Sphingosinicella sp. BN140058: one gene and its partner. Each later gene encodes a partner of the first gene's protein in a complex. Links are inferred from orthologs where the notes say so. Each region holds a gene or a part of one and is shown in the gene's direction. Other genes may lie near its edges.

What was found. Proteins that work in one complex are often made in the same cells at the same time.
Region 2: the proteins of groL (region 1) and metK are in contact, whole or in part, in a cryo-EM structure (PDB 8P4O), measured with the Escherichia coli proteins. The link is inferred for Sphingosinicella sp. BN140058 from one-to-one orthologs.

Annotation. Positions count from the first base shown.
Region 1 is NZ_CP035501.1:3,327,026-3,332,994, reverse strand. The notes cover bases 1,166-4,101. They hold groL (chaperonin GroEL), read left to right. Parts: upstream 1,166-1,778; coding sequence 1,779-3,425; downstream 3,426-4,101. Other genes in these bases: ETR14_RS14915 (hypothetical protein), read right to left, coding at 4,042-4,101; ETR14_RS28400 (hypothetical protein), read right to left, coding at 3,620-3,925; groES (co-chaperone GroES), read left to right, coding at 1,443-1,730. Outside these bases: signal peptide peptidase SppA, read right to left, coding at 1-1,152; more of ETR14_RS14915, read right to left, coding at 4,102-4,320; ETR14_RS14910 (metalloregulator ArsR/SmtB family transcription factor), read left to right, coding at 4,624-5,580; metF (methylenetetrahydrofolate reductase), read left to right, coding at 5,577-5,969.
Region 2 is NZ_CP035501.1:2,198,650-2,203,038, forward strand. What follows is about bases 1,517-4,389. They hold metK (methionine adenosyltransferase), read left to right. Parts: upstream 1,517-2,286; coding sequence 2,287-3,492; downstream 3,493-4,389. Other genes in these bases: lnt (apolipoprotein N-acyltransferase), read left to right, coding at 1,517-2,206; trmB (tRNA (guanosine(46)-N7)-methyltransferase TrmB), read left to right, coding at 3,542-4,222. In the rest of the region: ETR14_RS09890 (UDP-glucuronic acid decarboxylase family protein), read left to right, coding at 1-67; ETR14_RS09895 (VOC family protein), read right to left, coding at 120-539; more of lnt, read left to right, coding at 641-1,516. UniProt on the Escherichia coli protein: Catalyzes the formation of S-adenosylmethionine (AdoMet) from methionine and ATP.

The DNA of each region.
Region 1 (5,969 bases):
CACCACCGGCAGCCCCTTCGCCTTGGCCGCAAGCAGCGCTTGGCGAATGCGCTCGGACGCCAAGGCCGAGCCGCCCGGCGAATCGACCCTGAGCACGATCGCCTTCAGGTCGCGGTCGCGCATGCCGCGCTCCAGCGCCCTGACGATCGTCTCGGCGCCCGCAGTGCCGGCATTGGCCTCGCCGTCGACGATGTTGCCCGCGACGGTGACGATGCCGATCTCACCGGCCTCCTCCGTGGCCGGATAGGTCGACGCCCACTTGTCGAACGCGATCCTGCGGAAGCTCCCCGGGACGTCGGCATGAAGCGCGCCCGTGATCTTGGCGATGCGCGCCCCGAAGGCCTGGCGGTCGCCGATCTGATCGACCAGCCCCGCGGCAAGCGCCGCCTTGGCCATGTCGCCGCCCGCCGCCTGGATTCGGCCCGGGGCATCGGCAGCATAGGCCGCGATCTGGGCTTTCGGCCGCGCCTGCCGGACCGATTGCTGCCAGCTTTCCCACATTGCGCCGTAAAGCGCCTGGGCATTCTCCCGCGCTTCCGGCGACATGTCGCTGCGGGTGAACGGCTCGACCGCCGACTTGTAGGTGCCGACCCGGTAGACGTTGGCGGTGATACCGAGCCGGTCCATCAGCCCCTTGAAATAGAGATTGTTGCCGCCAGGCCCGGCGACCAGCACCCCGCCCATCGGATTGAGCCAGATTTCGCTGGCGTGGGACGCGAGAAGGTAGGAATCGTCATCATAGGCGGTGGCGTAGGCGAGCACCGGCTTGCCGGCCTTCTTGACCGCATCGAGCGCTTCCGCCGCCTGGACGAGCGTGGCCTGTCCGCCGCCCGAGAAGATGTCGAGATCCAGCACCACGGCCTGCACGCGGTCGTCGCCCGCCGCCTTGCGCAGCCCGTGGACGATGTCGCGGAGCCGGTATTCGCGGCCGCCCGCACTCCCGCTCAGCACTTCGCTCGCGCTTGCCTGTGCCGGCTGCTCGACGATCGGGCCCGACAGGTCCAGCACCAGCGCGCCCTTGTCGCCGCTGCCGACCGCAGGCCGCGACGTCATCGCCGCATAGAGAAATCCGAAGAAGAGGAGCATGAACAGGAGCACCAGCCCGTCCTTGATCCCGACGAGCAGTCTCCAAACCTTGCCGACGAATCGCATTGTCGCATTCCCGTAACAGCTTCGGCCTAGCGCAGGGTTGGGCCGTGGATCCGGACCGGACCCTTTGGACGAGGGCTAATCCACCGCCGCGGCCCTGTAAATGGATGCGGCCGGTCGGGTCGAAACGGATGAATTTTCCTGTCGCCGGGCGCTTGACCGCAGATGAACAGCAACTACATCGGCAGCGCTGGCACTCACTGGGGGTGAGTGCTAACAAGGTTGAACCCAGCGACTGCCGCACCTCGCCAAAAGGGGGGAGAGCAGCCGCATTACTAGAAGAGGTGACGTGCATGACTTTTCGTCCGCTCCATGATCGGGTGCTCGTGCGCCGCGTCGAGGCCGAAGAGAAGACGGCCGGTGGCATCATCATCCCCGACACCGCCAAGGAAAAGCCGCAGGAAGGCGAAGTGATCTCGGTCGGCTCCGGCACCAAGGCCGAAGACGGCTCGGTGACCCCGCTCGACGTCAAGGCCGGCGACCGCATCCTGTTCGGCAAGTGGTCGGGCACCGAGGTCCGCCTCAACGGCGAAGACCTGCTGATCATGAAGGAATCCGACATCCTCGGAATCGTCGGCTGACTCATCGCACATCCATCCACGTTGAATTGAACTAAGAGGAAAGAAGACATGGCAGCGAAAGACGTACGCTTTTCGCGTGACGCCCGTGAGCGGATCCTCCGCGGCGTCGACATTCTCGCCGATGCGGTGAAGGTCACCCTCGGCCCCAAGGGCCGCAACGTCGTCATCGACAAGAGCTTCGGCGCGCCGCGCATCACCAAGGACGGCGTCACCGTCGCCAAGGAGATCGAGCTCAAGGACAAGTTCGAGAACATGGGCGCGCAGATGCTGCGCGAAGTGGCCTCGAAGACCAACGATCTCGCCGGTGACGGCACCACCACCGCCACCGTCCTCGCCCAGGCGATCGTCCGCGAAGGCATGAAGTCGGTCGCGGCCGGCATGAACCCGATGGACCTGAAGCGCGGCATCGACGTCGCCGTTTCGAAGGTCGTCGAGGACCTCAAGGCCCGTTCCAAGCCGGTCGCCGGCTCGAATGAGATCGCCCAGGTCGGCATCATCTCGGCCAATGGCGACACCGTCGTCGGCGAGAAGATCGCCGAAGCGATGGAGCGCGTCGGCAAGGAAGGCGTGATCACCGTCGAGGAAGCCAAGGGCCTCGAGTTCGAGCTCGACGTCGTCGAAGGCATGCAGTTCGACCGCGGCTACTTGAGCCCCTACTTCATCACCAACCCGGAAAAGATGCAGGTCGAACTCAACGACCCGTACATCCTGATCCACGAGAAGAAGCTCTCCAACCTCCAGGCGATGCTACCGATCCTCGAGGCGGTCGTGCAGTCGGGCCGTCCGCTGCTGATCATCGCCGAGGACATCGAGGGCGAAGCGCTCGCCACCCTCGTCGTCAACAAGCTGCGCGGCGGCCTCAAGGTCGCGGCCGTCAAGGCTCCGGGCTTCGGCGATCGCCGCAAGGCGATGCTCGAGGACATCGCGATCCTGACCAACGGCGAGATGATCAGCGAAGATCTCGGCATCAAGCTCGAGACCGTGTCGCTGAACATGCTCGGCCAGGCCAAGCGCGTCACCATCGACAAGGACAACACCACCATCGTCGACGGTGCCGGTGCGCGTGACCGCATCGAGGGCCGCGTCACCGCGATCCGCCAGCAGATCGAGAACACCACCAGCGATTACGACCGTGAGAAGCTCCAGGAGCGTCTCGCCAAGCTCGCCGGCGGCGTCGCCGTGATCAAGGTCGGCGGTTCGTCCGAGGTCGAGGTCAAGGAGCGCAAGGACCGCGTCGACGACGCGCTGCACGCGACCCGCGCAGCTGTCGAAGAGGGCATCGTCCCCGGCGGCGGTACCGCTCTGCTCTACGCCACCAAGGCGCTCGAAGGCCTCAAGGGTGCCAACGAGGACCAGACCCGCGGCATCGACATCGTCCGCAAGGCGATCATTGCGCCGGTTCGTCAGATTGCCGAGAATGCCGGCAATGACGGCGCCGTGGTTTCGGGCAAGCTGCTCGACGGCAACGACGAGACGCTCGGCTTCAACGCCCAGACCGAGACCTACGAGAACCTCGTCCAGGCCGGCGTGATCGACCCGACCAAGGTCGTCCGCACCGCGCTGCAGGACGCCGCATCGGTCGCCGGTCTGCTCATCACCACCGAGGCCGCGGTCTCCGAGCTTCCGGAAGACAAGCCGGCTGCCGGCGGCGGCATGCCGGGCGGCATGGGCGGCATGGGCGGCATGGACTTCTAAGGCGTAAGGCGGCCTTCGGCAGCGGCGCTCGTCGCTGCCGAAGGATTCGCCTTAGCCCGGCCGGCGCGTCCGCCGCGGAGCTGCGGATCGCGTTCGACGTCCAAGGCGGGCTTGCCCGCCTTCTGCCGAGGCCCAAAAGAAAAGGGGTCGGAGGATCTCTCCTCCGGCCCCTTTTTCTGTGCCTTCGATCCGCCTTACTGCGCGTTGGTCGCCGTCGCTGCAGCCGCATCGTTTGCGGTGCCGGCATCGTTCCCAGCGGCATCGTTCCCGGCCGCGCCCTCGGCCACCGCGACGTCACCCGCCTCGGGTGTCGGCGCATCGCCGTTGCCGAGCTCCGGATTTTCCACGGTCAGGCTGTCCGGCGACGTATCGAGCATGTTCGCCGCCTCGTCGAGCTGGGCATTCTCCTCGGCGGTGGGGCCGGTGCTTTCCTTGTCTCCGCATCCGGCCAGGAGGGCGAGTGCGGCGGCCGTCAGGCCGGTGGCGATGATCGAGCGCATGAATGATCACTCCGAAGATGGCATGTCGGCCGCTGTCTGCCGCATTGCCGGGCAAATAAAAAGGGCCGCGCACCCGGTGGTGCGCGACCCTTTTCGTCGCATAAGTTCGCGAGAACTTAGTGCGCGGCGTTCGAGGTCGCGTTGGCGACCGCGTCCGACGCGTTCTCGACGGAGTTGCCGGCAGCTTCGAGGCTGTTGCTGGCATTGTCGAGAGCGTTGTTGGTCGCGTCGACCGCGCTCGCGTCGTTCGCCGAGGCGTTGACGTCGCTGACGGCTTCGGTCTCGGTGACGTTGAGATCGGTTGCGGTGTTGTTGCCGGCATCGTTGCTGGTGTTGTTGCACGCAGACACGCCGAGGGCTGCGACGGCAGCCAGGGTCAGACCAATCTTCTTCATGAAAACTTCCCTCCGTTTGGAGCAACTGATGATCCGCTGGGCGAGGTGCCGTGGCGTAGCCCATCGGCTCTCCAGCGCTGCATGCTGTACAAAAGGCGCAGCAGTATGTCTACCTATTCGGTAAGCAATTGCGGTAAAGCGTTTTTTCCGGTCATTCTTCCGTCACAATCCGACGTTGGACGCTCTTATCAGCGCCTTGAACGGCTTTCGGGCGCGCAAATCCCTCGTGCGAACGGAACCAAAGGGCGTGAAAGGCGTGTCGTCACTTGACCCGCATATAAAGATATCTTTATATCCTTATCTATGGCCGATGTGACTGACCTCTTTCGCTCCCTTGCCGATCCGACGCGGCTGCGGATTCTCGCGCTGCTGCGGGCGATGGAGCTGTCGGTCGGCGAATTGGCGCAAGTGCTCGGGCAAAGCCAGCCCCGCGTCTCGCGCCACGTCAAGATCCTGATCGATGCCGGCCTTGCCGAGCGGCGCAAGGAAGGCAGCTGGGTCTTCCTCAGCCTCGGCGATGGCGCGCGGGTCGATCCGCTGTTCGCAATGCTCGATCGCTGGGCCGAGATCGACGGCGAGGATCCATGGATGCTTGCCGATGCCGCGCGCCTTGCCGCGGTTCGCGCCGATCGTGCGGCCGCCGCCGAGCGCTATTTCGCCCAGCACGCCAATCACTGGGACGAGATCCGATCGCTCCACATCGCCGAGAGCGAGGTCGAAGCGGCGATCGGGCGCGCGCTCGCGGACCGGCCGGTCGGACGCCTCGTCGATGTCGGCACCGGCACCGGCCGGATGATCTCCTTGTTCGGGCGCGAGGCGCAGCATGCCTTGGGCGTCGATCGCTCGCCCGAGATGCTGCGTCTTGCGCGGGTCAAGCTTGCCGAGGCCGGCCTCACCGCCGCCGAACTGCGCCAGGGCGACATGTACGCCCTCCCGCTTCCCGCGGGCAGCGCCGACACCGTAATCCTCCACCAGGTGCTGCACTTCGCCCAGCAGCCCGCGGCGGCGGTCGCCGAGGCGGCCCGTCTGCTCGCGCCCGGGGGGCGATTGCTCGTAGTCGATTTCGCCGCGCACGAGCGCGAGGAACTGAGGATCCGCGACGCCCATGCCCGGCTCGGCTTCGCCGACGACGCCGTAATCAAATATATCGAGAGCGCGGGCCTGGAAGCCTGCGTGATCGAGCATCTCGAAGGCGGTGAGCTCACCGTCACCATCTGGGCCGGAGAGCGGCCCGAAGCTAAATTGAAGGTCGTCGCATGAGCACGCTCGCGCCTGGCATCGCCAGTTGGCGGAAACCCCTGTTCGAAGATGTCGCCGGCGACATCGACGTGTCGTTCGAATTCTTCCCGCCCAAGACCGAGAAGATGGAGCAGACGCTCTGGGAGTCGGTGAAGACATTGGAGCCGCTGGCCCCCCGATTCGTCTCGGTTACCTACGGCGCCGGCGGCTCGACCCGCGAGCGGACCCACAATACGGTGGCGCGGATCGCCAGGGAAACGACGCTCGCCGCCGCCGCGCATCTCACTTGCGTCGAAGCCAGCCGGGAGGAGATCGACGAGGTCGCCCGCGCCTATTGGGAAGCAGGCGTTCGCCACATCGTCGCGCTGCGCGGCGATCCGCCCGAAGCCGGCAAGAAGTTCGCGCCGCAT
Region 2 (4,389 bases), 1.1 Mb from region 1 along the record:
GAAAGCGACCCGATCGGCCGAGCGCCACGCCACCAACGACCTGTTCGTCGGGGTCGCCGCCGAATAGGGCCGGACTCCTTCATCCTGTCGACGAGCCCCTCCCCGTGCGGAGGGGCTTTTCATTTGGCGAACAGATTGTCCGGATCGGCCATCGCCTTGATCTCGATCGCGTTGCCGGACGGATCGAGGAAGAACATCGTCGCCTGCTCGCCGGGCGCGCCCTGGAAGCGGATGGTGGGCGGGATGACGAAATCGACGCCGGCTGCTTGCAGCCGATCCGCCAGATTCCGCCACGCCGCCATGTCGAGCACCGCGCCGAAATGCGGCACCGGCACGTCATGGCCGTCGACCGGATTGTGGTGGGGGCGAGGCGCTGCGTCGGGCGACAGATGAGCGACGATCTGATGGCCGTAGAAATCGAAGTCGATCCATTCCGCGGCGCTTCGTCCCTCCGGACAGCCGAGCAGGCCGCCGTAGAAAGCGCGCGCTGCGTCGAGATCGTGGACGGGAAAGGCGAGATGGAATGGGGGAAGCGCCATGCCGGTTCTTTACCCCGGGTGGCGTCGCCGACCAAGGCTCGGCTTTTCTCCGCCCGCCGACTTCGGCATGGAGAGAGCATGATTTTCCTCGCTGCTTCCGCATGAAGAAGAATTTGGTCGCCCTCGTTGCCGGGATCGTCGGCGCCTGCGGCTTCGCGCCGCTGGGGGCTTGGCCGCTGACGCTTGCTGCTTTTGCCCTGCTGCTCTGGCTGGTCGCCGACGCGCCGCGGATGCGCAGCGCGCTGACGCGCGGCTGGTGGTTCGGGGTCGGCCATTTCACCCTTGGCCTGAACTGGATTGCCACCGCCTTCACCTATCAGGCGGCAATGCCGGCGTGGCTCGGCTGGGTCGCAGTGGTTCTGCTGTCGCTGTACCTCGCAGTCTATCCGGCGATGGCGACCGGACTCGCCTGGCGCTGGGGCGCGGCGCGCCCGGACCAGCCGGCCGGGCGCAGCACCCTGCGCCTGGTGCTGATCTTCGCCGCGGCCTGGATCGTGACCGAATGGCTGCGCGCGACCCTGTTCACCGGCTTCGCCTGGAACCCGCTCGGAGTCGCCCTGCTGCCGACGCCGGCGTCATGGACCGCGCAATGGATCGGCACCTACGGCCTGTCGGGCTTCGCCGCCCTGCTTGCCGGCGCCCTGCTGATCCTCTGGCGACGGGAATGGCGGCCGGCGGCCGGGCTGGTCGGCGCGGTCGCCGTCGCGTCGGGCCTTGCCGCCCTCGCCAGCCGGCCGCCCGAGGGCGCGGCCCGCGTCGCGCTGCGCATCGTCCAGCCCAATATCGGCCAGCAGGACAAATGGGAGGAAGGGTTCGAGGACCAGAATATGGCGCGCCTCGAGCAGATGTCGGCGGCCTCGCCGGCCGAGCCGCGGCTGCTGCTCTGGCCCGAGGCCGCGATCACCCGGCCGCTCGAGAACGAACTCGCCTATCTGCCCCTGCAGCGGGAAACGGCCTTGCTGCGGCGCGAGGTCGGCGCGCTGCTGCGACCCGGCGATTTGCTGCTGACCGGCGGCATTACCTGGCGCTCGGCGACCGGCGAAGAGCTGACCAGCGCCACCAACAGCGTGTTCGCGATCGGCGCGGGCGGCCGCATTCTCGCCCGCTACGACAAGGCGCATCTCGTCCCTTATGGCGAATATCTGCCGATGCGTCCGATCCTGTCCGCGATAGGCCTGTCGCGTCTCGCGCCCGGCGACGTCGATTTCGATCCGGGGCCGGGCCCCCGCACGCTCGATCTGCCGCTGATCGGCAAGGCGGGCTTTCAGCTCTGCTACGAGATCATCTTCTCGGGCGAAGTTGTCGATCGGGCGAATCGTCCCGCCTTCCTGTTCAACCCGTCAAACGATGCCTGGTTCGGCGCCTGGGGCCCGCCCCAGCATCTCGCCCAGGCACGGCTGCGCGCGCTGGAGGAAGGACTTCCGATCCTGCGCTCGACCCCGACCGGGATCAGCGCGGTGATCGATGCCGAAGGGCGGCTGCTCGCCAGCCTGCCCTGGCGCGAGCGCGGGGTGATCGATTCCCGTCTGCCGCTGCCCAAGCCGCCGACTCCGTTCGCGCGGCTCGGCAACGTCCTGCCGCTCGCCTTCGCGCTGCTGCTGGCGGCGCTTGGCCTGCTGCTTTCGCGGCGAGCGCGGACCATTGCGAAGCGGGCGGAGACGCGCTAGGGAGCGGCCGCATATAAGGATATCTTTATATCCGCAATTCCATCCAGCAAAGCTCTCACGAGGAAGGCCGGTTCTCTCCCATGCGCAGCAACTATCTCTTCACGTCCGAGTCGGTGTCCGAAGGCCATCCGGACAAGGTCGCCGACCAGATTTCGGACGCGATCGTCGATCTCTTCCTGTCGAAGGATCCCGAAGCGCGCATCGCCTGCGAGACGCTGACCACCACCCAGCTTGTCGTCCTCGCCGGCGAGATCCGCTGCAAGGGCGTCTACGAGAATGACGCCTGGGTCGACGGCGCCCAGGACGAGATCGAGCGCACGGTGCGCGAGACAGTGAAGCGGATCGGCTACGAGCAGGACGGCTTCCACTGGGAGAAGTTCACCTTCCACAACAATCTCCACGGCCAGTCCGCGCACATCGCGCAGGGCGTCGACGCCAGCGGCAACAAGGACGAGGGTGCCGGCGACCAGGGCATCATGTTCGGCTTCGCCTGCGACGAGACTCCGGACCTGATGCCGGCGACGCTCTATTACAGCCACAAGATCCTCGAGCGCATGGCCGCCGACCGTCACTCCGGCGCGGCGCCGTTCCTGGAGCCCGACGCCAAGAGCCAGGTCACCCTGCGCTTCGAGAATGGCGAGCCGGTCGCCGCGACCGCGATCGTCGTCTCGACCCAGCACGGCAAGGGCTACGACCAGGGCGAGAACGAGGCCGAGCTCAAGGCCTATGTGAAGAAGGTCGTCGCCGAGATCCTTCCCGCGGCGCTGCTTTCGGACGAGACCGTCTACCACATCAATCCGACCGGCAGCTTCGAGATCGGCGGTCCCGACGGCGATGCCGGCCTCACCGGCCGCAAGATCATCGTCGACACCTATGGCGGCGCGGCGCCGCATGGCGGCGGCGCTTTTTCCGGCAAGGACCCGACCAAGGTCGATCGCTCGGCCGCCTACATCTCACGCTATCTCGCCAAGAACATCGTCGCGGCCGGCCTCGCCCGCCGCTGCACGATCCAGCTCGCTTATGCGATCGGCGTGTCCGAGCCGCTGTCGCTCTACGTCGACACGCATGGCACCGGCACGGTCGGCGATGCCGAGATCGAAAAGGCGATCATGAGCATCTCGGAGCTCGGCGGCCTCACCCCGCGCGGCATCCGCACCCATCTCGGCCTCAACAAGCCGATTTACGCCCGCACCGCCGCCTATGGGCATTTCGGTCGCAAGCCCGAGGGCGACTTCTTCCCCTGGGAGAAGACCGACCTCGCTGACAGGCTGAAGGCAGCCCTCTGATCCAATCTAGCCCCTCCCCTCGGGGGGAGGGGCTTGTTATGGGCGGCGCGTGAACGATCCCGCCACCATCCGCCGCCTCTACGGGCGCCGCTCCGGCCACAAGCTTCGTCAGGGCCAAGCCGCCTTGCTCGAGGAGTTGCTGCCCGCGATCAGCGTGCCCGAAGACGGGCCGCTCGACTCCGCCAGTCTGTTCGGCAGCGACCGGCCGCTCCATTTCGAAATCGGCTTCGGCTCGGGCGAGCATCTCGCCTACCGCGCCGACCTCCTCCCCGACCATGCCTTCATCGGCGCCGAGCCGTTCCTCAACGGGGTCGTCGGCGCGCTGACCCACATCCGCGACAAGCATCTGACCAATGTGCGGCTGCACATGGGCGATGCCCTGGAGGTGCTCGAGCGCCTGCCTGACGGCGCGCTGAGCTTCGTCTACCTGCTCCATCCCGATCCCTGGCCCAAGGCGCGCCATGCCAAGCGGCGGATGCTCAACCACGGCCCGCTCGACCTGGTCGCCGCCAAGCTGAAGCCGGGCGGCGAGTTCCGCCTCGGCACCGATGATCCGACCTATTGCCGCTGGTCGATGATGGTGATGAACCAGCGCCGCGACTTTCAGTGGCTGGCCGAAAGCGCCAGGGATTTCCTCACCCGGCCCGGCGGCTGGCCGGAGACCCGGTATGAGGCCAAGGCGCGGCGCAAAGGCCACGAAGTCTGGTATTTCCGCTACCGCCGGGTCTGAGAGCCCAGGCGGGGAATCGTCGATGACGATCTTCGCGGTGATCTGTTGAAGATAGCATTGAGCCGCAACTCTGCGCGCTCCAGCCGGACTGCACTGTTCGCGTAAGGCGGTTGTGCGCCCTATCCGGTCGAGCCGTGTGACGGGGGAAGCGGTGGCCGTTCCATCGC